Regions from separate parts of the Anoxybacillus sp. TBDG-1 genome, predicted to be linked through region 1. Evidence: a T-box and tRNA genes for the amino acid it is inferred to sense, from the RefSeq annotation. Region 1 holds a T-box; the other holds one or more tRNA genes.
The links. A T-box is a leader RNA that pairs with one kind of tRNA and senses whether it is charged. The one in region 1 lies ahead of serS (serine--tRNA ligase), so its partner is inferred to be a tRNA-Ser.
Positions count from the first base shown of each region.

Region 1 (6,303 bases):
TCTGCATCATTCGTTAACTTTTCAAGTTCTTCATAAGAATCTTCTGGTTTTACAAATTTAACAAGCTCTACTTTATTGAACTGATGTTGACGAATTAACCCGCGCGTATCTCTTCCTGCTGATCCCGCTTCTGAACGGAAACATGCACTATAAGCAGCATATTTAATCGGCAAATCGTCCGCTGATAAAATTTCATCACGATGTAAGTTAGTCACAGGAACTTCTGCTGTCGGAATTAAAAAGTAATCTTCACTCTCGATACGGAACGCATCTTCCTCAAACTTCGGAAGCTGTCCTGTTCCCGTCATGCTTGCTCGATTCACAATGTACGGTGGTAAAACTTCTTCATATCCGTGTTGTTCCACATGTACGTCTAACATAAAGTTAATTAACGCACGTTCCAATCGTGCTCCGAGACCTTTATAAAACACAAATCGACTTCCTGTTACCTTCGCTGCCCGTTCAAAGTCTAAAATACCAAGTTGATCAGCAATTTCCCAATGTGGCTTCGGTTCAAAAGAAAACGAACGCGGTTCACCCCATTTACGAATTTCTACATTATCATCTTCTGATTCACCAATTGGAACAGATTCATGCGGAACATTTGGAATCGATAAAAGTAACGTTTCAAGCTGTTGTTCCACTTCCCGCAATTCATCGTCAAGCACTTTAATGTGATCGCCAACTTGGCGCATTTCAGCAATGAGATGATCTGCGTCTTTTTTTTCGCGCTTTAATAAAGCAATTTGTTGCGACACATCGTTTCGCTTATTTTTTAATTCTTCCGCTTGTGCAATTAGTTCTCGACGACGACGATCGAGCTGCTCAAATCGTTCAAAATCCGCTAAATCCTCACCACGATGTTGAAGCTTTTGTTTTACTTCTTTAAAATGGGTACGTAAAAATTTTAAGTCTAACATCAACATGCCTCCCTTTATTTTGATTAATGAAATAAAAAACTCTCGTCCCAAAAGAAAGGGACGAGAGTGCTCCCGCGTTGCCACCCTAGTTGAAGACATACGTCTTCCACTCGAGAGATATAACGGTTCTCACCGGAAATGCCTACTAACTTCACGCGTTCAGCATTTCGCTCCAGGATGGATTCACAAGTCATTCCTGCCGATTCACACCAACCATCGGCTCTCTGAAAGGAAGAGGGCTTGCTACTAGTTCCTGTCATCGCTTTTTGTTCATATCATTTTCTTGGAAATAATGTACTATAAGTTTAAACAAAATGCAACCTGTCTATTCTTTCGCTTCTTTAACCATGTTTATAAAGTATTGCGTCATACGATGGTCATCTGTTAATTCTGGATGAAACGAACATCCTAAAAACTGTCCTTGTCTTGCCGCGACGATGCGACCTTCATACGTCGCAAGCACATCAACATCGGCCCCTACAGATACAATGTGCGGAGCTCGAATAAATACACCAATAAAATCGTCCGCAACACCTTTAATCGTTAACGATGCTTCAAAACTTTCGCGTTGACGACCAAACGAGTTGCGTTCAACCGTAATATCCATTAAACCAAGATGTGACTCATCATAACCAACAATTTTTTTAGCTAAAATAATCAATCCTGCGCACGTTCCAAACATCGGCTTCCCTTCGCTTGCAAATCGCTTCAGTGGTTCAATAAATCCGTATTTATCCATCAAGCGACGCATGGTCGTGCTTTCCCCGCCTGGAATGATGAGGCCGTCAATATCTGCAAGCTGTTCTACTTTTTTAACAACAACAGCTTCTGCACCACACGCTTCAATTGAACGTACATGTTCTCGTACAGCCCCTTGTAACCCTAGTACTCCTATCTTTACCATATTCATTGCTCCTTTACATTACCATCCGCGTTCTTGCATCCGTTGTTCAGGAAGCAACGAAGAAATATCGATCCCTTTCATCGCTCCACCTAATCCTTTAGATAAGTGAGCAATTAATTCGTAATCTTCATAATGAGTTGTTGCCTCTACGATAGCACGTGCATATTTTTCAGGGTTTTCTGATTTGAAAATACCTGAACCGACAAATACACCATCAGCACCTAAATGCATCATTAACGCCGCATCCGCTGGTGTTGCGACACCACCTGCTGCAAAGTTAACGACAGGAAGACGACCGAGACGTTTGATTTCTAATAATACTTCAAACGGAGCACCTAAATTTTTCGCTTCTGTCATCAATTCGTCTTCGCTCATGCTGACGACTTTGCGCACTTGCGCGTTTACTTTACGCATATGGCGAACTGCTTCAACAATATTCCCTGTACCCGGTTCACCTTTCGTACGAAGCATGGAGGCACCTTCAGCAATACGACGAGCTGCTTCACCTAAATCACGGCAACCACATACAAACGGCACAGTGAATTGACGTTTATCAATATGAAATTCTTCATCTGCCGGCGTCAACACTTCGCTCTCGTCGATATAATCTACACCGAGCGCCTCTAATACGCGCGCTTCCACGTAGTGACCGATACGCGCTTTCGCCATTACCGGAATAGATACTGCCTTCATCACTTCTTCAATTACAGTCGGATCAGCCATGCGGGCAACGCCACCAGCTGCACGAATATCAGCTGGAACGCGCTCAAGAGCCATCACAGCAACTGCACCTGCTGCTTCTGCAATTTTTGCTTGTTCTGCGTTGACGACGTCCATAATGACGCCACCTTTTTGCATTTCCGCCATTCCGCGTTTTACACGTTCTGTACCTGTAACCGCCACCGTTCATTCCTCCCATTTATGTATATCGTTATTGTGATATTGTACTGAAAAATAAGTTTAACGACAACTATTCATCACTTCAGTACACTATCCATATTCTAGCATACGTTTTTACTAGGTAAAAGTGTAGAAGCGCTAGCTACATTTTTTTATTTTAACTCAATTTTTTAAAAAATCACAATAAAAATTTTAAAGCCCTCTTTTTAGAGAGCTTTAAAACAACCCTTTAATTACGTTTGAAGCACCATGCCAAATGTCGCTAAACAGTCCACCAATGGCGCGCATCGCTAAAACAAAGCCATTTGCTTTCTCTACAGCTTGTTGTGTTACGATGTCAACTTGTGCTGCTTTTTCCCCTTCTTTCGTTAAATACCCGTAGTCTGTTCCTTCATATTTCACATACATATACCCGACTTTTTGACCTTTTTTCACAGGAGCTGTTAACGTTTCTTTTTCAATGACAACAACAGGCTTATATTTTTTTTCTTCACCGCGCTTGATGACAAACGACAATGGTTGTTTTGTTGCAATCGAAACTTCTTTTTCTTTCCCTTTTTGTACTGTGATCGTTTTATGTTTTTTTGTCATATAGCCTTTTGGATATAATTGTTGTACAGTATAGTTGCTAAACGCATAGTCTAACATTTTTCTTGTCTGTTCAAAACGCGACAAATGCGTACCTTTTCCGTTCGTTTTGGCATTCATGACAACGGTAATAAAACGCATGCCATTCCGCTCTGCTGTACCGGTGAAGCAATACCCTGCAAACTCTGTATATCCCGTTTTAATACCATCCACACCTTCATATGCTGCAACAAGTCCCGGAAGCATCCAGTTCCAGTTATCCATTTTAATTTGATCATCCGTTCCTTCTCGGAAATACTTACGAGGAATACTTGCTGTTTCTAAAATTTCAGGGAATTCATGATATAAACGATATGCTAATGTTGCCACATCGCGAGCAGACATCACATTTTCTTCATTATCTCCACTACCTGCCGGGTGCAGTCCTCCTAAATCTTTGTTATTTAGTCCAGTTGCATTGACAAACTTATAATCTTTTAATCCTAACTCTTTGGCTTTTTCATTCATCATTTTAACGAAATTCGTTTCCGACCCACCAACAATTTCCGCAATTGCAACCGTTGCTCCGTTCGCTGAGTAAATAGCCATCGCCTCGTATAATTCACGTACTGTATATTTTCCGTCTTTTCTCAACGGAACGTTCGATAAGTCTCGCTTTTGAGAAATTTGATATACATACTCACTTACTGCATATTCTTGATCCCATTTCACGCGTCCCTCATGAATCGCTTCTAGCAACAAGTATTCCGTCATCATTTTTGTCATACTAGCAATTCCTAAAACCGCATCAATATTTTTTTGATATAAAATTTTTCCCGTTTCCGCTTCAACAAGAATAGCAGCATCGGCTTCAATATTGAGCACGTCTTCTTCCGCCTTTGTGTTTTGCGGTAACGTCACCATAAATAGAAACATTGCTACAATGGAAATGATGAAGCTCTTGTACCATGTTTTCACGCTCAAACCCTCCAACTCTGTTTTACATAACCGTTATTTTAGCATACTCTTGTAAAAAAAAATAGACAGAGGAATCTTCCACCTCCATCTATTTGTTTACTACATAAGTGAGTAATTCGGAGCTTCTTTCGTAATTTGAACATCATGTGGATGACTTTCTCTTAATCCTGCTCCCGTCATGCGCACAAATTGAGTTTTTTCTCGCAATTCTTCTAAGTTTTTCGTTCCGCAATAGCCCATTCCTGCACGCAACCCACCAATAAGTTGATAAATCGTATCGGCAAGTGGTCCTTTATAAGGTACACGTCCTTCAATGCCTTCTGGAACAAATTTTTTATTATCTTCTTGGAAATAACGATCCTTACTTCCTTTTTCCATTGCTCCAACTGACCCCATGCCACGATATACTTTAAATCGTCTACCTTGATAAATTTCTGTTTCTCCTGGGCTTTCAGACACACCCGCCAATAGACTACCAAGCATAACCGCATGTCCTCCAGCTGCTAAAGCTTTTACGATGTCGCCAGAATATTTAATTCCTCCATCAGCAATAATCGGAACACCGTATTTTCGTGCTTCTGTTGCACAGTCATAAATGGCTGTAATTTGAGGAACGCCAACACCTGCGACAACACGCGTCGTACAGATCGATCCAGGACCAATACCGACTTTAATGATATTTGCTCCTGCTTCAATTAAATCCTTTGTCGCCTCTGCTGTCGCGACATTTCCCGCGATAATGTTTAATGTTGGATAAGTGTCGCGAATTTTACGTACCGTTTCAAGCACTCCTTTTGAGTGACCGTGAGCTGTGTCAACTACTATGACGTCAACATTTGCTTCCACAAGCTTTTTCACGCGCAACATCGTATCTGCCGTAACTCCAACAGCCGCTCCGACAAGAAGACGTCCTTTGTCGTCTTTTGCTGCGTTTGGGAATTCGATAACTTTTTCAATATCTTTGATAGTAATAAGTCCTTTTAACACACCTTGATCGTCAACGAGAGGGAGTTTTTCAATTTTATACTTTTGTAAAATTTTCTCTGCTTCTGCTAATGTCGTTCCCACAGGGGCTGTAATCAAGTTCTCTTTTGTCATCACATCAAAAATTTTCATTGAGTAATCTTGAATGAAGCGTAAATCACGATTCGTAATAATTCCAACAAGTTTTTGTTCTTCAGCGTTATTCACGATTGGAACGCCTGAAATACGATATTTACTCATTAAATGTTCTGCATCATATACTTGATGTTCAGGAGTTAGAAAGAACGGATCCGTAATGACGCCACTTTCAGAACGTTTTACTTTATCGACTTGTTCCGCCTGTTGTTCAATTGACATGTTTTTATGAATAATTCCTAATCCTCCTTGGCGTGCCATCGCAATCGCCATTTCCGCCTCGGTTACCGTATCCATTCCTGCGCTAATGATCGGGATATTCAATTTTAACGTTTTACTTAGCTCAACAGTTAAATCGACATCACGTGGCAACACTTCTGACTTAGCTGGGATTAAAAGGACGTCATCAAATGTCAATCCTTCTTTCGCAAATTTTGTTTCCCACATTGTTTTTCCCCCTCACTTTGGAAATATTAATTAGTAGAGTATCAACTTCGCTTTTTTCTGTCAAGAAAACACGAAAATGTTAGATAATTCGATCAATTACATAAGGAGAATATACGATGTGGGAAGTATTTTACTCATCAAATTTTGTACACGAATTTTTACTTGAACGCTACAAACAAGAAGGACGGGAGGACGCTGAAAAGAAAAGTTATAACAATTGTTATCCATTTATGTACTACTTACAACATGGAAAAAAATTTTATGACACAGCTTGCCAAGCACCATTAGCGATTAAACCTGTTTTATTATTTTATGGGAATGTACAGCTTCTTAAAGCGTGTTTATTAACAATCCACCCTGATTATCCAGAATCATCATCAGTTTTAGCACATGGAGTATCAACGAGAAAAAGAAAAAAACAAAACTACGATTTTTTTAAAGACGAAGTAAAAATTCAAAAGTATGGGT
Region 1 is NZ_JBTZSY010000065.1:427-6,729, reverse strand. Features, by position in the region: gene serS (serine--tRNA ligase) at 1-920, opposite strand, end outside; T-box leader at 974-1,189, opposite strand; gene pdxT (pyridoxal 5'-phosphate synthase glutaminase subunit PdxT) at 1,246-1,824, opposite strand; gene pdxS (pyridoxal 5'-phosphate synthase lyase subunit PdxS) at 1,843-2,727, opposite strand; gene ACYQY7_RS13125 (D-alanyl-D-alanine carboxypeptidase family protein) at 2,941-4,269, opposite strand; gene guaB (IMP dehydrogenase) at 4,369-5,835, opposite strand; gene ACYQY7_RS13115 (YaaC family protein) at 5,952-6,303, shown strand, end outside.

Region 2 (18,576 bases), on a different contig from region 1:
TGATATATATATATTATCAGGATTTCTCGGAAGTGGAAAAACGACATTATTAAAGCGAATGCTACAAAATGAAAAAAAACACGGACGGAAAGTAGCAGTAGTAATGAATGAAATCGGTCAAATATCCATTGATTCACACGCTGTTTCAGAAGATGTTATACTAAGTGAGTTATTAAGCGGTTGTGTATGTTGCACAATTCAAGATCAATTTGAAGTAGAGCTTTATTCGTTGCTCCATGAACATGCATTAGATGTGATTTATATTGAGACAACAGGGGTCGCTCATCCCATCGAAGTACTTGATGCTTGCATGTCGCCATTATTTGCTGATCGCATTCAAATGAGAGGTATTATCACAACAATTGACGCCATGCGTTGGGGCGATCGTCATCAACTTTCCATCCCATTGCAAATGTTGTTAAAAGAACAAGCTCGTCACGCGGATGTGTTAATTGTGAATAAGACAGATGAATTACGTCCCGATGAACAAGCAAAATTGTCGTTTGAGTTACAAGCGATCAACAGCGAAGCACGTATTATTTTTACAACGTTTTCTAACGTACGAATCGAAGATATTGAATTGTTATCGAAGCGTATGCGGGGCGAACATGAGCGACTGAATATCGAGCGACTGCGCATTCAAACGTACGTACATACATTTACTAAACCGATTGATTTAGACATGTTTGAACAATGGGTGCGACAATTGCCTGATACTATTTACCGCATGAAAGGATTTTTGCGTTTTACCCATACGAGCGGAATTTATGCTTTTCAGTATGCGTACGGTACACCGCTTTATATGAAAGAAGAGATGAGCGTACCGTTACATTTTGTTATCATCGGTGAACAACTTGATAAACAAAAACTAAAACATGAACTTGATAGCGTGCAAAAAGGAGAGGGATAGCCCCCTCTCCTTTTACTTTCGTCCAAAATCCGCTTTAATTTCACCCCATTGTTCTGTTTCCCACTTTATAATTTCATTTACATAATGGTGTGTACGCAACCAAGCTTCAGCACGTTCAATAAGCTGCCAGACACGTTCTGTTTTAGTGGTGCGAGCAAGCGTTGTATTTGCTTTTTTCCCTTTCACCCATTTTATAGCTGTCGCAGAATCAGAATAAACGGGCAAACTTTTGTTTTGTTGTTGTAGCCATGCTAATGCATGGACAATAGCTAAGAACTCACCAATGTTGTTTGTTCCAATCATCCGCCCGACATAAAACAATTGTTCTCCTGTTTTCGTGTGTACACCCCGATATTCCATCCATCCGGGATTTCCGCTACATGCTGCATCAACGCAAATGCTTTCTTCGATATAATTCGTTAAGTGTGTTTTATTTTTTGTTGCATAGTTTACAGCCGAACCAGAGGCAAATGCTTGCTCTGCTTCTTCTTTCGATAAAAATGAGCGATATTTTGCACCTGGAATACCAATAACGTATGGTTTACACTCATCCCAAGAAGAAAAAATGCCTGTTTTTGCCCCTTCCCAAACAACGTAATATTTTTTCAATATGTCACATCCTTATAAATTGGAATAAAAAAATAAAATTGAAGATCACAAAAGGAGAAAGACAAGAGGAGAATATGGCGGAGGAGGGGGGATTCGAACCCCCGCGGGCTTTGACACCCCTATCGGTTTTCGAGACCGACCCCTTCAGCCGGACTTGGGTACTCCTCCGTATGGTGGGGTGCCAAAGAAATTATAGCGAAAACATGATTTTTCGTCAATTATCTTTTTTGTTTTTCTATATAATCGACAAGTCCCATCGCACACACTTGTAAATCAAGTTGGAGTAACTTATATACATCTGCATCATCTGGTACTTGCTGTTTACGTAAAAATGTTTGAACGATGTGAAATAAACAGTTGAAAACAGCTTCTGTTTTTTCTGCGAAAGATTTATGCATTTGTTCATTCACAATTTCGTTGCTTTCTTGAACGAAAATAGGTAGCCAATAATGGAGTTGTTCCCAAACCGTTTGTACATTTGTTGACATACCGAAATGCCCAAAATATATACGATCTGGACGTAACGCCATAAATTTCTTAATTGATGCGATCATAGCTTCTGGATCAAATTGGTTTGGTGATGTAGACGGCAAATATAACTCAACGTAGTATGAAAGTAATTGTGGGTAAAAAACACCTGCCGTATCACCTGTAAAAATGCCGTTGCTTTTTTCATCATAAATAGAAAAATGGTGATTCGCATGTCCTGGTGTATGAAGAAATGTCAGTTTGCGATCTTTTCCGATTTGCAACGTTTCTCCATCTTCTTTTACAATTAACCGATTTTCAGGAATGGGAACGATTGGGTCAAATAACGCCTCAAATTTTTCACCATAAACCGCTTTTGCTCCTTGAATGAGACGAGATGGATCTGCTAAATGACGCATACCTTTCGGATGAACAAACACGTGCGCATTTGGACAATGTTTCAATAATAAACCTGCTCCACCAGCATGATCTAAATGAATGTGTGTGACGATAATATTTTTTATATCGTGCAAATCAATAGATAATGCTTCTAATCCTTTAAGTAAATGTGGGATAGATGGACTCGCGCTCGTTTCAATAATTGTTATTTCTTCTTCCCGAAAAACGTATGCCCCTGTTCGCTGAGCAGTTTGTAAATCATATAAATCAATAAGTGAAATGCCAAATCCTAAATCAACAGGTTGTGACATGACTATTCTCCTTTCTCTTTTTGAATGAGTTGAGTGAAATGATATACAATTTTGGCTGTTAATCCCCAGATCACCTTGTCTTTGTAGTAATAAAAATGTTCCTCCATGTGCCGTGGGCGCCAATTATACTCCCTTCCCCCTGGGATATCGTCAAACGGAAAATCGTCTTCCGGTTTTGGCTCAAATGAAACACGATATATTTTTGGTTTTGTTTCTAAGAAGAAAGACAGTGGCACAGTAAACACATCTTTTACTTCTTTCTCATTTATTTGCATACAAGTAATATTAGCAAAACCAACAAATGGATAAATAACCATACCAAATGGTGAAAATATATAGTCAAGCGGGACGATATGTGTAATATGTTTCTTTTCAATCCCTAACTCTTCACACGTTTCTCGCATAGCTGTTTCCCTTGGACTTTGATCACACGAATCCATTTTCCCACCCGGAAAACAAATTTCTCCCGGCTGACGACGTAGTTGCAGTGAGCGTATTTCAAATAAAACAAACACCTCATCGTTTTGTTGGATAAGCGGGAGAAGTACAGCGTATTGAGCAAATTTGTCAAAATCCATGATCGTTGGCGTTCGTTTTTGTAATTCATTGATCAACGTGTCAATCATTTTATTCATTAGTAAACATCCCTTTTCGTAAATACATAAAAAGAAACAATTAGCGCAACAACTGCCCAAGTGGCGAGCACAGTCATTGAAAAAGAAAGTGTCATCCCATCAATAGGTGGCGCCATGCCGCTAATATAACTTGTGAGTCGTAAATTTACCATAAACAAATATTTCGCAGACTCCCACGATGATACCATACTTGATAAAATAGCTCCTGAAATCAGAGCTGCGAGCATAATCCCCATCGCTGCGGCTGTGCTACGTATTAACACCGATAACATAAATGTTAGTGTCCCAACAACGAGCGACACAAAAAAAGCGAGACCAAATTCCATAAGTAAGTATTTCCATTGGGGAATCAGATGAACTGTTGTCGTATTTAATTCTTCACCTTGAATCGAAAATCCTGTTAAAAGCGGCAAATTCCATCCACCATATCCAAATACGATACCAGAAATCGCGTATGATAAAACGGCAACAGAAAACACGATAAACGATGTGGATAAAATCAAAGCGATATATTTGCTCATTAAAATTTTCCATCGTTTCACAGGACGTGTCAACAGCAGTTTGATCGTTCCTCCGCTTGCTTCTGATGAAACAAGATCAGCTGCAATTACCATAACAAGCAGTGGCAAAAACAATTCAATCGAGTTTTCAATAAACATGCGCATAAATGTCGGAGCACCGGGCGCCATCGGATTAATATCATTATCTAAATAGTATTGTTGTTGCTGTAAACGAATTTTGAGAAACTTTTTCCATTCTTCAGAAATTCCTGTTGAGTTTAAGCGATTTTGTGTATCGATGATTTGTTGTTGCAGTTGTGTGCGCCAATCTGTTGTTCCAATGCGTTCTCGAACCGTTTCGATCTGTTTAAATTGCGCATATGTAAATAAACTAACGAGAACAGCTACGATGGCTGCAATGATAAATAGTCGTTTTTTACGAACAATTTTTAACATTTCGTTGTACACGAGATTAATCAATCGTTTCCCCTCCTGTTAATTCAATAAATAAATCTTCAAGTGTTGGAAGTTTTCGCTCGATTCCGCTGACAAGCACCCCTGCTTCAATTAACCGAGTATTGCAACGAGCAATAGTTTCGTTTGATTCATAAATCGTAACGATCGCTCCATCCTTTTCACCGATGATAGTTGTCTCATTTTCTAATATTTCTTTAGCTGTATTAATCGGGATAACATTCCAATATGTCCGTGCTTGTTCTTGTAATAAATGTTCGACCGTATCAATGCGAATAATCTCTCCTTTGGACATAATGGCAACACGATCGCACATGAGTTGTATTTCACTTAATAGATGTGATGAAACGAGCACGCTTAATTGTTCATGTTCAGCAAGTGATCGAATAAATTGTCTCATTTCGCGAATGCCGACAGGATCCAAACCATTTGTTGGTTCATCTAAAATGAGCACTGTTGGTTTTCCAAGAAGTGCTTGCGCAATACCGAGGCGTTGACGCATGCCGAGTGAATACGTGCGGACGAGATCATGAATCCGATTTTGTAAACCGACGAGTTCGACTACTTCTTGAATGCGATGATCGGTAACCGCTGGAACCATACGTGCAAAATGCTCAAGGTTTTCCCAGCCGCTTAAATATGGATAAAGTTCAGGGTTTTCTACGATACAGCCAATGTGTTGAATCGCTTTTGTAAATTGTTTTTGTAAGTTATATCCACAAATCGAAATCGTTCCGGATGTCGGTTGAATTAATCCGACAAGCATGCGAATGGTCGTTGTTTTCCCTGCACCATTTGGGCCTAAGAAACCAAACACTTCACCTTTTTTTAACGAAAACGAAAGACCTTTAATAATTTCCTTTTTTCCAATTGTTTTTCGTACGTTTCGTACAACTAACGTTTCTTCCATTATTTTTCCCCTTTCGTTAACGTAATGAGCGACGCAACACGTTCACCGATTCGTTTATATCCTTCTTTGTTTGGATGGAATTTATCTGTATACAAATAGTCGTTGACTTGCAGTTCAAATAAATCATATGTTGGAACGCAAATGATTGATTTATAGTCGGCCGCTACTTCAGATGCTGCATAATTCCAACTGCGCACAACAGCAGATGTTTCTTTTCCATTGTCTAAATCGTTAAATGGATTGTATAAAGCGATATAAAATACAGTTGCATCATTATTTACTGTGCGAATAAGTTGGAAAATCGTATGTAGCTGCTCAACAAATTTCTTTTTTTCCTTTTCAATTTGGGCATGGGATAGGTTCCTTAGTGCTTCTCCGCCTTGAAATAAGTCATTTCCTCCAATCGTCATTAAAATGATGTCCGCCTCTTTTAATTGGCGTTGCACCTCTTTTTGTTTTAGTTGATTGATGAGTTGAGGAGAGCGTTGTCCTTTAATTGCCAAATTTGTGAATTGAATGTGTTGATTTGTCCGTTTTTTTAAGTCATCTACAACATATCCAACGTACCCTTTCCCTGTTTCATCTCCTGTCCCACGTGTTAATGAGTCACCAAGGGCAACGATAGAAAGTCCGTTATTTTTCTGTATGTTTGAAGTTGCTAGTTTTGTTTGTTTGATCGAGGAAGCTTTGTAAAAAAATTGGTCTTGAATCGTGACGACTAAGCCAACAACCCATAATAACATTGTTGCGGTACAAATCAACACGATCATCGTAATGATTCGTTTAGACACAATATCACCCTTTCGTTATTCTCTATGTACCATCATAAACCATTTGTTGTACAAACACATAATGAAAATATGCAAAAAGCGAGCACAATCGCTCGCTTTTAAAATTTCGCTTGATAATGTTCAATTTCCCAAGCATGGACTGCTGTTCGATAGCTATCCCATTCGTTCTTTTTCAATGCGACATACTCACCAAATACGTGGTTGCCTAACGTATGACGTCCAATTGTTCCATTTTCTAATTCTTCAATCGCTTTTCCTAAACTACCTGGAAGGTTTTCGATACCAAGCTCCGCGCGACGTTCAACAGTCATATGGAAAATGTCTTCATCAATTGGCGATGGACAAGTGAGTTGTTTTTCTACTCCATCAAGTCCTGCCTCAGCAATGACTGCAAACGCTAAATACGGATTAGCAGATGGATCAGGACAACGAAGCTCAACGCGTGTTGCTAATCCTCGTTTCGCAGGAATGCGAATCAGTGCGGAGCGGTTCGATGCTGACCATGCAATATAACAAGGTGCTTCATATCCTGGGACAAGACGTTTATATGAGTTTACAAGTGGGTTTGTAATGGCTGCGAAACTTTTTACGTTTTGCAATAAACCAGCAATGAATTGGTATGCTGTTTCAGATAATTGATTGTCGTCCGATGGATCAAAGAAAGCATTTTCACCGTCTTTAAATAACGAAATGTTCACATGCATTCCTGAACCATTAATACCGAAAATCGGTTTTGGCATAAACGTAGCATGTAATCCGTATTTTTTAGCGATCGTTTTAACAACCCATTTGTATGTTGTCGCATTGTCGGCAGCACCGAGGGCATCGGCATATTTGAAATTAATTTCATGTTGCCCTTCAGCAACTTCATGGTGGGAAGCCTCAATTGTAAATCCCATAGCCTTTAACGCACGATAAATATCTAAGCGAACGCGTTCTCCAAGATCTTTTGGAGATGGCTCAAAATAGCCGCCGTTATCTTGAGGTGTTGTTGTCGGATTTCCATTTTCATCTGTTTTAAACAAGAAAAACTCTAATTCAGGGCCAACGGAGATCGTATATCCTTTTTGTTTCGCTCGTTCAACTGTTTTTTTCAATACGTTACGTGGATCGCCATCAAATAACGTTCCGTCTGGATTCATCACAGAGCAAAGAAAACGTGCTTCTGCATACCCCTCTCCTACTGTCCATGGTAGTACTGCAAATGTTTGTAAATCAGGAAGTAAATATAAGTCTGAGCGATTGATTGGCGAAAAACCTTTAATTGAAGATCCATCAAACATGATTTTTCCTTCTACTACATCATCTAGTTGTTCCGCTGTTACTGTGACGTGCTTTAAAACACCTTCAATATCAACAAATTGTAAATGTAATAGTTCAACATGTTTTTGTTTGATGATTTCTTTAATTTGTTCAAGCGTCGAAGTGTTTGTTTGTTCAGAGACGAGTAGTTCATTCATGTCACATTACCTCACATTATTATGTATAGTTTTATAACATGAGTTTATTATATGGAATCATTCATCATTTTTCAATAGTTTTTTATCAAATTTTCTGTATTTTTATTTAAAAAAACACACTCCTGATATGAGCGTGTTGAACAAACAAAAACGACGGAAACCCTACCTCTCTTCCGTCCTTGCAGCTCCGAAGCTGCGCCAGTGAGAATTTGTTTCGTTGCATATAAAAACGAGATCTCACGAAAAGCGAGATCCCGTACGTTTGACTATTTATGCTTTTTGCACGTTTGCCGCTTGCGGCCCACGGTTGCCATTCACGATGTCAAATGTTACTTTTTCGCCTTCTTCCAACGTTTTGAATCCAGTACCTTGGATCGCTGTGAAGTGAACGAATACGTCTGTACCTCCGTCCGTCTCAATGAATCCAAAACCTTTTTCTGCATTAAACCATTTTACTTTACCTGTGTTCATGTGAATTCCTCCAAAACAATTTTAAAAATTGACCACCGTTTCATTACTCATAAAACAAAAGCTACACTTTCGTCAAGTCCTTATAAGATGAACCTGACAAAGGTGCAGCTTATAACGATCATTGATATAACGAACGAAATGGTACTTCTTAAGTATATAGGCTTGAAACAAAAATGTCAAATGTTTTTTTATTTTTCTTTCCACTTGATACTACAACCGATACTCGGTTTTTGTTCTTTCGGAACAGGTTTCCCTAATAGCAATGCGTCTAAAGCTGTTCGAATCGAAGAACCTGTAACCGGGATTCCGTTACCTGGTCGTGAATCATCGAGTTGACCACGGTAAACACATTGTAGTTCACTATCAAATATGTAGAAATCCGGTGTGCATGCAGCTTGATATGCTTTCGCTACTTCTTGTGTCTCATCAAATAAATATGGAAATGGATAGCCAAGCTGTTCAGCTATCTCTTTCATTTTTTCAGGGGAATCATCTGGGTATTTTTCCACATCGTTTGAATTGATTGCGATAAACGAAACTCCTTTTGGTTGATAATCATAGGCTAAACGAACAAGTTCTTCTTGAACATGTTTAACAAATGGGCAATGGTTGCAAATAAACATGATTACTGTTGCAATATCCGATTTGACATCTTCTAATCGTACCGTTTTTTCAGTAATGACGTTGACAAGCTCAAACGATGGCGCTTTCTCTCCTAATGGAAACATATTTGATTCAACAGCTGGCATAGAAATCACCCTTTCTTTTTTCGTTCATTTACTATTATAGCAAAATGTACACATATGAAAAAATAAGCGAGTCCTAAGCCCGCTTATTTTTTGATTAGCTGTCCGCGCGTGACACCAAGTTGATTAATGGCTTTTAGTGTACGCCATACGCTTGTGCCGCTTCGCTTTCCTTCGAGTGCCTCGCGATATAATGTAATAACCTCTTCCACTTTTTTTGCTGGTTCTTCTAAAAATTCAACTCGATATGAACGGACACCGAGCGATAAAAAGTTCGGAATGTATTCGGCACCAGATTGCTCGATCGCATTGTACACCGTATTGCGACAGCCGATATCGACACGAACAGGATGAAGCATACCGATACGATCTCGCAAGGAGACACGATGTTTTTCACATGGTCGCCCACAGTTTGTAAAATCGGTTCCTTGACTTAAAAATGTACAATATACACAATGCTCAGTATGAAACATCGGCAAATGCTGATGAATGACAATTTCAATATGTTCGGTTGGGGCTGCCTCAAGTAGATCAATCATTTGTTGAATGTTTAAATCGTATGAAGGTGTAATCCGATCAAGTCCTCGGGATAAAAATAATTGTGCAGACAGATGGTTTGAAATATTAAGTGAAAAATCACCAATTAACGTTTGCCCAACTGATTGACTCGTATAATATTGTACAGCTCCCAAACTACGCACTAAAATGGCATCTGGCTCGGCTTTTAAAATTCCTCTCAAAATTCCGTTTTCTCCAGGCATATGAATGCGTGGAGTGGCTAAAGCAATTGGCTTATTTGCAGTTCGTGCAATCTGTACAGCCTTCGGATAATCGGTTGTAAATTCGAAATCAGCATACACCATTTCAACATCTGTATCACATACCGCTTCGACTTGTCCAAGCGTACGGCAAAGCGCCATTAAAGAAGGGGTCTTTGCTTGTTGTTTTTGCCGATAAGGAGATGTTAAATCAATCGGTTGTTTGCTGTATAATCGCGGCCGTTGTCTTTGTTCAATGAGTTGTTCAACAGCTTGTCTTCTTATTCGGTTTAATTCTTTAACAGGAACAATCACATCACCTGTGATATACATATGAACATCTTTTAGTTCAAAAATTGTTCCGCCTAATCTCCCAAATTGTTCTTTTATAAATTCTAGTGTTAACGGTCGTTTTTGAGCAACATCTAACAACTGCTCAGATTGAACGATTACTTCATTTCCTGTCGTTTCATCGTACCATGTCGAAATGAGCGGTTCCCCTGCTTCACCGTACACATGCACAGTTAGCGGAAACAGCCGATATGGTCGCTCGGTTTCAAACGTTTTACGCAAGCGACGTTCAAGTTCTTGATCGCTCGTTTTCCAAATGCGATCTCCGACATGTATACGTGTTAAATTGATGTCATGTCGGCCAGGGATAATTTCAACGACACCTTTTTCGACTTCACCCTCGACTTTTTTTCCGTGTTTTCGTAAGTCATACACGCGGCCGCCTTCTTCTTTTTCTTCTGGACGTCCTGCATCAAATACGATGCCATCCCCACGTTTTAACGGAGCTTGCACCTCACATAAAACACCGTCTTTTAATACTTTTTTAACCGTTCCAAGAAATACACCACGACTTTTTGGAAACGTTCCATCAACAAGCTGTTTGTTGTTCGTTCCTTTTAAAAATCCATGTGTAAATCCACGACTAAAACTTTGTTGAAGTTCGCGTATTTCTTCTTTCGAAGGGGTATAATGTCGCCCCGCTAAATATTCATCAATCGCTTTTCGATATTTACTAACAACATTAGCTACATATTCTGGTGATTTTAATCGACCTTCAATTTTAAATGTGCTAACTCCCGCCTCAATAAGCTCTGGAACGAGATCAAGAGCAGCTAAATCTTTCGGTGAAAGTAAATAAGCGACGTTTCCCATTTCTTTTTGCTCGCCATCAACGATTAAATCGTATGGCAGACGGCAGGCTTGAGCGCACTCACCACGATTGGCAGAACGCCCTCCCCACATTTCCGATGTTAAACATTGTCCGGAATACGATACACAAAGCGCCCCGTGAACGAACACTTCCAATGGTACATTCGTTTTCTCGGCAATTTTTTGAATGTGTGTTAAATTATTTTCCCGACCGAGCACCATGACTTCTAAATGATACGGCTTTAAAAATTCAACCGCTTCTGGAGATGTGATGGTCATTTGTGTCGATCCGTGAATCGGAAAATCAGGTGACATATCACGAATGAGTTGAACAAGTCCTAAATCTTGTACGATGAGCGCATCTACCCCTGCATCTATACATGCTTCAACTAACTGCTTTGCTTCTTCTAGTTCATTTTCAAAAACTAAAATATTAAAAGTGACATATCCGCGAACATTGTATTTATGCAAATAAGCCATGACATCCTTTAATTCTTCCATGCGAAAATTTTTTGCCCGTACACGCGCATTATATTTATCGACACCAAAATAAACGGCATCTGCACCGTTTGCGACGGCGGCACGAAGACAATCCCAATCTCCGGCTGGTGCTAATAGTTCAATTCGTCTCACAACTAGTCAACCTCTCTATTTTTTATCATGGACAACAATATATTACCGAATATACGTAGCTTTTGCCAACAACGAAAAAAAGACCTGAGCACTCAAGTCTTCAATTAAGGAATGGAGGGATAAAATGTTTAGTAAATATTAAACTTTTTCATCAATTCCTCTTTAAATTTATAATTCTTTTCTTCATGAGGCACACCAACTTTTTCGCCATCATTACCAGGAATATCAATGTTGTGTTTACCCTCATTGACACCAGAAATTACGTACAGATCATCGTATTTAAAATCGGGCACAAGAAGCAGCATGTAGCTATGGTTTTTATCCATGTTTCGGTAGTTATTAATTGAAAATTTAGTCTTTCCGGGCATAATACCATTATCGTAAACGTAGCTTGGTTCAGCTACCTTGATAATATCCCCAGCTTTATAATCGTGAGTAGTTCTATTTTCAAGGACCTTATTTATTTTAAACTGAGTAATTGTATACGCATCTACTGTAAACCCTCTCTCATCGAATGTTACGAAGTTCTCACTTTCAATTGGTTTTCCAGTGACAACAAGTTGAGAAAAGGTAATCATTTCATCTACTGTGTTAAAGCATACTTGTTTAGCATCAATAGTTGATAAACTTACTTTTTTATCAGCCGACATATACCATAGACTTGAGCCGAGAGAAATAAAACCTAACAGAGCTATTGAAACAATGATAATCTTATTTTTTTTCATATTCGTAATATCTCCTTTCATCTATTAATTTCCCCATTTTTGTTTTAGATGGTCTTTATCCGTCTGTTGAGGGGATCCGTATGTTGTTAGTTCATACTCCTTCATTACACAGAGGCACCTGAATTGTCATTATGTCTCAAGCTTAGTGCGTGTCCAAATTCGTGAATAATAACGTCAGTTGATTCAGCAGAAGTTAGTGTGTTCATTTGAGGTGTATTGAGTCGAATTCTTGAACGATCCCTTGCATCCTCCGAATTTACTTGACGCCATCCGAAAAAGCCATACGTCCAATAATCTGCGGTAGCATAAACGGTCGAGCCTGAGATAGTTCCTGCATAAACAACAATGCTATAATATGTAGGCTCAGAAGTGACTTGTGAAATAGCAACCTTTGAAGAAATGTTATTCCAAGTTGCATATGCGGTGTCTGCACGATTATGGTAACCTGCACTGGAAACACTAGCATCACGCCAATACTTAAGGTTTTGTGCCCCAGTATATCCATTAGGATTATAATGATCTGAGTGGGCGTTAACTAAGATGGTTGGTAGTAAAAAAGCTAGCGCGAGAATAAGTAATAAAATTCTTTTGACTTTCATAATTTCATTCCTTTCTATAAAATGTTAATTTCATGGATATCGTTCTCCATCGATCCTCTTCATTCCTTTCTTTTTTACAAAAATATTTCGTCACAAGCGAAGAAGCATAGAATAATGGCGAAATGTTATTCTTGGGAATCCTATACTCATTAAGCACCATTTCATTTCAATGTATATATTTCTGATTTATATCTAACAATACGTTAATTGTAGTTTTCAAAAAATAAAAAAGCCGCCCAAAAGGCAGCTTTTTAATTATGGTTATGCCCATCGTTGTTCATATTTCCATCTTGATGACCATCTTGTTGCATATTGTCGCTATGACCGTGACCTTGTCCATCGTTTTTATTTTGCATCATTTGTTTCTTTTTCATATAACGTTCGTGAGCGACTTTGTCAACATCGTCCCATGATACAATCATTGCATTCGGTTGTTCACTTATAAATTTATCAGCATCTTCTTTCTTTGCAAAAAACGCATATCCGTAGTTCATCGGTGTTTTAATATCTGCTTTCACCACTGTCGCGTTTTGTAATTCAATCCATTCTAATGTATTGTAATCACGTACATATTTTTTTGTAGCTTCACCGTGATCTCGTTCATAGTTAAACAAACACCCGATGTCATCAAAAAACGATACGTCACCGTTTTCAGTTGCAGATTTGGCAGTAAATTTTCCAAGCTCATGTTCTTTCGGATATACTTTCATATTACAAAATACGCACATCGTGTTTTCATCTGGCTCGGCCGTTGCTGCTTTCGCAAACACATCTTCTTCATTTGACTGTTCTTTGTTTTGTTCTGTTTGTTTTTCCTCTGTTTGTTTTGTTTCTTCTTGCTTTTCCTCTGCTTGATTGTTGCATCCTGCTAGAGCGAAGAAAAGAGCACCGATCAACAGTACGATCCATTTTTTCATCACTAAGATCCCCCTTATTTTCGTTCAATCCGTAAGCGAGTATAATACATAATTGTGAAATTTATTTGAGAATGTTGTGTAAAAAATGAAAAAAAGCGGCATTACACCGCTTTTTCTGTAAAATAATGCTTATAATAGCCACCGACTTTGCCTCGATTATCGATAATAAAATAAAAATCATCTGTTTCACTTTTTACTTCATACTCTTTGCCTGGTGTTAATACGTTATGTACGATGTATTTTTCGGCATTTGTATGGTTACATACAACCTTTTTTATCGTTGGACGTTCGTGCCAGTTTAAATGAATCAAGATTGATTCCTCCTTCAAGAACCTTTATATTTATTTAAAAATTTAGCAAGCTCATGTAGTGCTTGTAATACTGCTAAATGTTTATCGTTTCCGCTCGCTTGTGTTGTGGCCACATCTTTAAACTTTGCATGCGCTTCGTACGACCCGTTCTTTTTATATACATCTACTCGTACGGTTCCCCTTGGGTGCGGAACGATAAAAAACTCCATTTGTTTCATTTGTTCTCCCCACCTTTAATGTCAATCGTTTATTTAATTTAATAATAGTAAAAAAGGCATCATTTTAAAAGCATTGTTTTACGTGAAGAAAAAAATGTACGATTTACGTTTTTAATCAAGACGACGAATCACGTATCCAGATTCTATCAACACACGCTGAATTTGATCAATATGCTCCCTATTTTTTGTTTCGAGGGAAAATCGCACTTCTGCTTGCCCTGGAAGAACGTTTGTCCCTATTCGTTGATGATCAATGGACATGACGTTCGCTTCTAAATCGGCGATAATGCGCAATAATTTATTTAACTGTCCCGGTTTGTCAGAAATGACTGTTGAAAATGTGACGAATCTTCCTGATTCAACGAGCCCTCGTTCAATAATTCGTGAAATGAGCGTTACATCGACATTTCCCCCACTTAAAATGGCCACAATATTTTTTCCTTCAAGCGGAATTTTTTTATACAATAAAGCTGCTAGTGAGCAAGCCGCCGAACCTTCAACAAGTAATTTATTTCGTTCGAGTAAATATAACATTGTTCGTGAAATATCTGTTTCTTCCACACAAACGATATCATCGACATATTTCTGTATGTATGAAAATGTTAAGTCCCCAATTCGCTTCACAGCAATCCCATCTGCAATTGTATTCGATGGAGTAATGATAATCGGTTGATTATGTTGTTTCGCTGCTGTCGTGCTCGCGCAAGCAGTCGATTCAACTCCGTATACGCGGATAGCTGGATTTTTTTGTTTCATTGCAATAGCTACGCCTGCAAGCAATCCACCGCCACCAACCGGACAAATAACGGCATCGATGTCATTCAGTTGTTCGAATAATTCTAGTCCGATTGTTCCTTGTCCGGCAATAACAGCTGGATCGTCAAAGGGGTGAACAAACGTTGCTCCTGTTTCCTGTTGCAACTTTCGAGCATATTCCAGTGATTCATCAAATACGTCTCCGTGTAGAATGACGTTGGCACCATAACTTTGTGTCGCTTGAATTTTACTTAATGGTGCTCCCTTAGGCATGACAATTGTGCATGGGATACCGATCATACGGCTTGAATAAGCAACTCCTTGAGCATGATTTCCCGCCGAGGCTGCAATAACCCCTCGACTTTTTTCCTCATCACTTAATGACATAATTTTGTTATATGATCCTCGCACTTTAAATGAACCTGTTTTCTGTAAATTTTCTAATTTCATGTATACTCGATTGTTTGATAAACGGCTAAATGTTTGAGAAAATTCAAGAGGAGTTTTATGTACAACGTTTTTCATTCGTTGTTGAGCTTCTTCAATATGTTGTAGTGAGATCAATGGTTTTCATCCTCCTTTGTGTCTTCTTTATTATATGTTATTTTTAACTACTCAATCAATTGTCTATTGTTTTTTTTCTTTTTACATTGATTATTTAGAACATAGTTTAATTAATTGAAAATGACGAAAGAAAAAGCTATGCGCCCGGCACAGCTTGTTATTTTCTTATTGTTACAATCCGGCAGATCGTTGCAGACGTTTCGCGATTTCAAGAAAATCTTCGTATGAAATGCCTGGGGCAAAGGTTTCCTCAACAGCTTCTAAATCTGGAATTGGGCCACCTGCTGGCGTACCTTGAATAACTTCAAGCTGTCCTCCATCAAGCGGATGCGTACCTTTCCAAATTTGTTTAACATCTTCATAATCATGTTCGCTAAATGTATACAATCTTCGGTGCCATCCCTGCGCTTCATATTTTCTTGCTGCATCAAACTTATCGTTACTTAAATTAGGGATTGGTAGCATTTTTGTAACATCAACCCCTGTAACAATTTGAAGGGCTTTAGCATATGCGATAACGTGAACTCCTCCTCGTACAAGTAAATAACCAATCATTTCTCTTGCGACAGGATGCTCCGTCATCTCATATACACGCATTTTATGTGTACGTGCACCACATTCTAAAAAGAAATTGTGCAATAAATCTAACACTAAGTTTCCGCTATTGAACACGTAGTCACCTGACCACGATTTTCCCATCGAATCTCCTGGCAACGCTGTTTGTGCAGTTGCAATAAAATGATATGTGTTTCGCTGACCCACCCCGTTTTGCATTGGCGTAATATCCGGGGCACCTTCATGCGTTGTTCCTGTTAAACATAAGTTTATAGCTGTTGTAACAAGCTCCACATGACCTAATTCTTCTGCAGTAATACTTGCAACTAAATCGTAAAAAGGCTTCAATTTTTTCTTTTCCCGAAAATTGAATGATTGAAACAAGTAATTATTTAATGTTGACATTTCTCCAAACTTTCCACCGAGTAACTCTTGAACGGCCGCTGCTGCATTAGCGTCCGCATACGTAGATTTTGGCAACTCAATTTGAAGCTTGTTTATTCTTGTAAACATCAAGTCCCCTCCTTTTTACTTCGGCATAATCCAAACGATTTGCTGGATGCGAACAAAAAAAAGGGTATCGCTACTTTTTAACACAATATGATCTGGCTTCACGTCTTGAATGATACCTTGCATATTTCCCCGTACTGTTTCGACCACTACCTCTCTTCCTTTAATTGTTTGTAACGTTTGGTAAACATAAGGGTCGATCAGAGACATAAATTGAGGTGTCATCTTCTTCCCTCCTTCTTATTTTTTCTTTCTCATCTTATTCATTTCTATTTTCGTTTATCACTTCTTTCATTTAGAACATAGTTTTATAAAAATGAATTTACATACTAGCTGATAAGGAATAGCGAAATGAGGTTTGCATTGATCAAAACCAACTGTTGCAAGTTTTTGATCCGTTTTTTTTCGATAAAGCCTACGGGAACGGGGCTTGGCTTATCTTTATCACGTAAAATTATTGAACTGCATAAAGGTTCAATGCGTGTTCCAAGTGAATTCAGTCACGGTTTATGTTTTAATTATTGAATTACCTGCTTATTTAAAAAAATGAGACTGCAGTCATGCAGCCTCATTTTTACACGTCTTTTTTGACGTTTACCCGTTCTTCTTTCCAACATTCTACTTCATGATCTACACCGATATTCCGCGCGTAAAATACTGGATTTCCCCCTTGTTTTCGTTGTGCCATATAATCCTGCAATGCTGCAAAAGCCACTCGACCAAGCAGGGAAATTGAAACTAAGTTCACGATAACCATAAACGCCATAAATAAATCAGCTAAGTCCCATACGATTTGAATGCTCGACACAGAACCCCAAACGACCATCCCTAATACAGCGAGACGGTACATAAGCAACGATGTTTTACTTGAACGAATAAATTCAATATTTGTTTCACCGTAATAGTAGTTTCCGATAATTGAGCTGTATGCAAATAAAAACACACTTACTGCAACAAATCCTTTTGCCCATTCACCAATATGTGTGCTTAATGCTGTTTGTGTTAAAGTAATTCCATCAAGCCCTTCTTTCATATAATCGCCTGATAATAAAATCATAAATGCTGTCGCGCTACAAACAACTAATGTATCAACGAATACACCTAATGTTTGAATAAGTCCTTGTTTTACAGGATGGGAAACTTCTGCTGTCGCCGCAGCGTTCGGAGCGCTACCCATTCCAGCTTCATTCGAGAATAAGCCACGTTTAATTCCCATCATGATTGCTGCACCGACTCCGCCACCGACTGCTTGTTCAATACCAAATGCATGTTTAAAAATTAATGCAAAGATAGCTGGTAATTGAGTGATATTTGTAAGTACAACATAAAACGCGATCAATAAGTATAAACCGGCCATCACTGGAACAATAATCGATGATGCTTTCGCCACGCGATGCACACCACCAAAAATAATAAATGCGGTCAAAATTGTAAGTACAACACCAATCACTGTTCGATCCATTTGAAAAGCATGTTCAAATGCAAACGTAATCGTATTTGCCTGGACGGAGTTAAATACAAGACCAAATGAAAACGTAATTAAGATAGCAAACAATACGCCTAACCAACGTTTTTTCAATCCTTGCTCAATGTAATATGCCGGACCACCGCGATAATTTTTTCCATTTTTAACCTTATAAATTTGGGCAAGCGTACTTTCAACGAAACTTGATGCACCGCCGATCAAAGCAATTAGCCACATCCAAAATACCGCACCAGGTCCGCCAACAGAAATGGCTAGCGCTACACCAGCTAAGTTACCTGTTCCAACGCGGGACGCTGTACTCATAAAGAACGCCTGTAACGACGAAATCCCACCTTTTTTTTCTGGTCCCTCTGTGATGACGCGGAACATTTCACCGAAATAACGAAATTGAACGAACTTTGTACGGAATGTAAAGTACAGCCCGAAGATGATTAAAAGAGCGATAAGAACATACGACCATAATATGTTGTTTAAAAATGATACAACTGTTTGGAATAATTGCATATTCGTCACCTCACCTAATGTTCTAATAAAAAACGGCTTTTCTAATGTAACAAAACTTAACATGAAAAGCAAGAGGGTTATATATGAATATATAAAAATAGTATGTTATAATATCGTCTGTCCACATTTTTTACATGTATTTGGAGGAGCCGATGAAAGAAACATATACGTTAAAAGAAAAAATAAAACAATTTT
Region 2 is NZ_JBTZSY010000002.1:1,694-20,269, forward strand. Features, by position in the region: gene ACYQY7_RS00875 (CobW family GTP-binding protein) at 1-910, shown strand, start outside; gene ACYQY7_RS00880 (ribonuclease H1 domain-containing protein) at 923-1,519, opposite strand; tRNA gene ACYQY7_RS00885 (tRNA-Ser) at 1,595-1,687, opposite strand; gene ACYQY7_RS00890 (MBL fold metallo-hydrolase) at 1,738-2,697, opposite strand; gene ACYQY7_RS00895 (NUDIX hydrolase) at 2,700-3,332, opposite strand; gene ACYQY7_RS00900 (ABC transporter permease subunit) at 3,332-4,312, opposite strand; gene ACYQY7_RS00905 (ABC transporter ATP-binding protein) at 4,305-5,216, opposite strand; gene ACYQY7_RS00910 (SGNH/GDSL hydrolase family protein) at 5,216-6,007, opposite strand; gene glnA (type I glutamate--ammonia ligase) at 6,106-7,467, opposite strand; gene ACYQY7_RS00920 (cold-shock protein) at 7,738-7,938, opposite strand; gene ACYQY7_RS00925 (thioredoxin family protein) at 8,127-8,687, opposite strand; gene ACYQY7_RS00930 (U32 family peptidase) at 8,771-11,236, opposite strand; gene ACYQY7_RS00935 (hypothetical protein) at 11,365-11,982, opposite strand; gene ACYQY7_RS00940 (zinc metalloprotease) at 12,066-12,560, opposite strand; gene ACYQY7_RS00945 (nitrous oxide reductase accessory protein NosL) at 12,812-13,477, opposite strand; gene ACYQY7_RS00950 (DUF6501 family protein) at 13,579-13,788, opposite strand; gene ACYQY7_RS00955 (hypothetical protein) at 13,803-14,006, opposite strand; gene ilvA (threonine ammonia-lyase) at 14,118-15,326, opposite strand; gene ACYQY7_RS00965 (manganese catalase family protein) at 15,498-16,394, opposite strand; gene ACYQY7_RS00970 (YuzF family protein) at 16,410-16,616, opposite strand; partial or broken gene ACYQY7_RS00975 (ATP-binding protein) at 16,791-16,941, shown strand; gene ACYQY7_RS00980 (alanine/glycine:cation symporter family protein) at 16,966-18,381, opposite strand; gene ACYQY7_RS00985 (MATE family efflux transporter) at 18,534-18,576, shown strand, end outside.
Region 2: it has a tRNA-Ser gene. The T-box ahead of serS (serine--tRNA ligase) is inferred to sense a tRNA for this amino acid. The anticodon was not compared.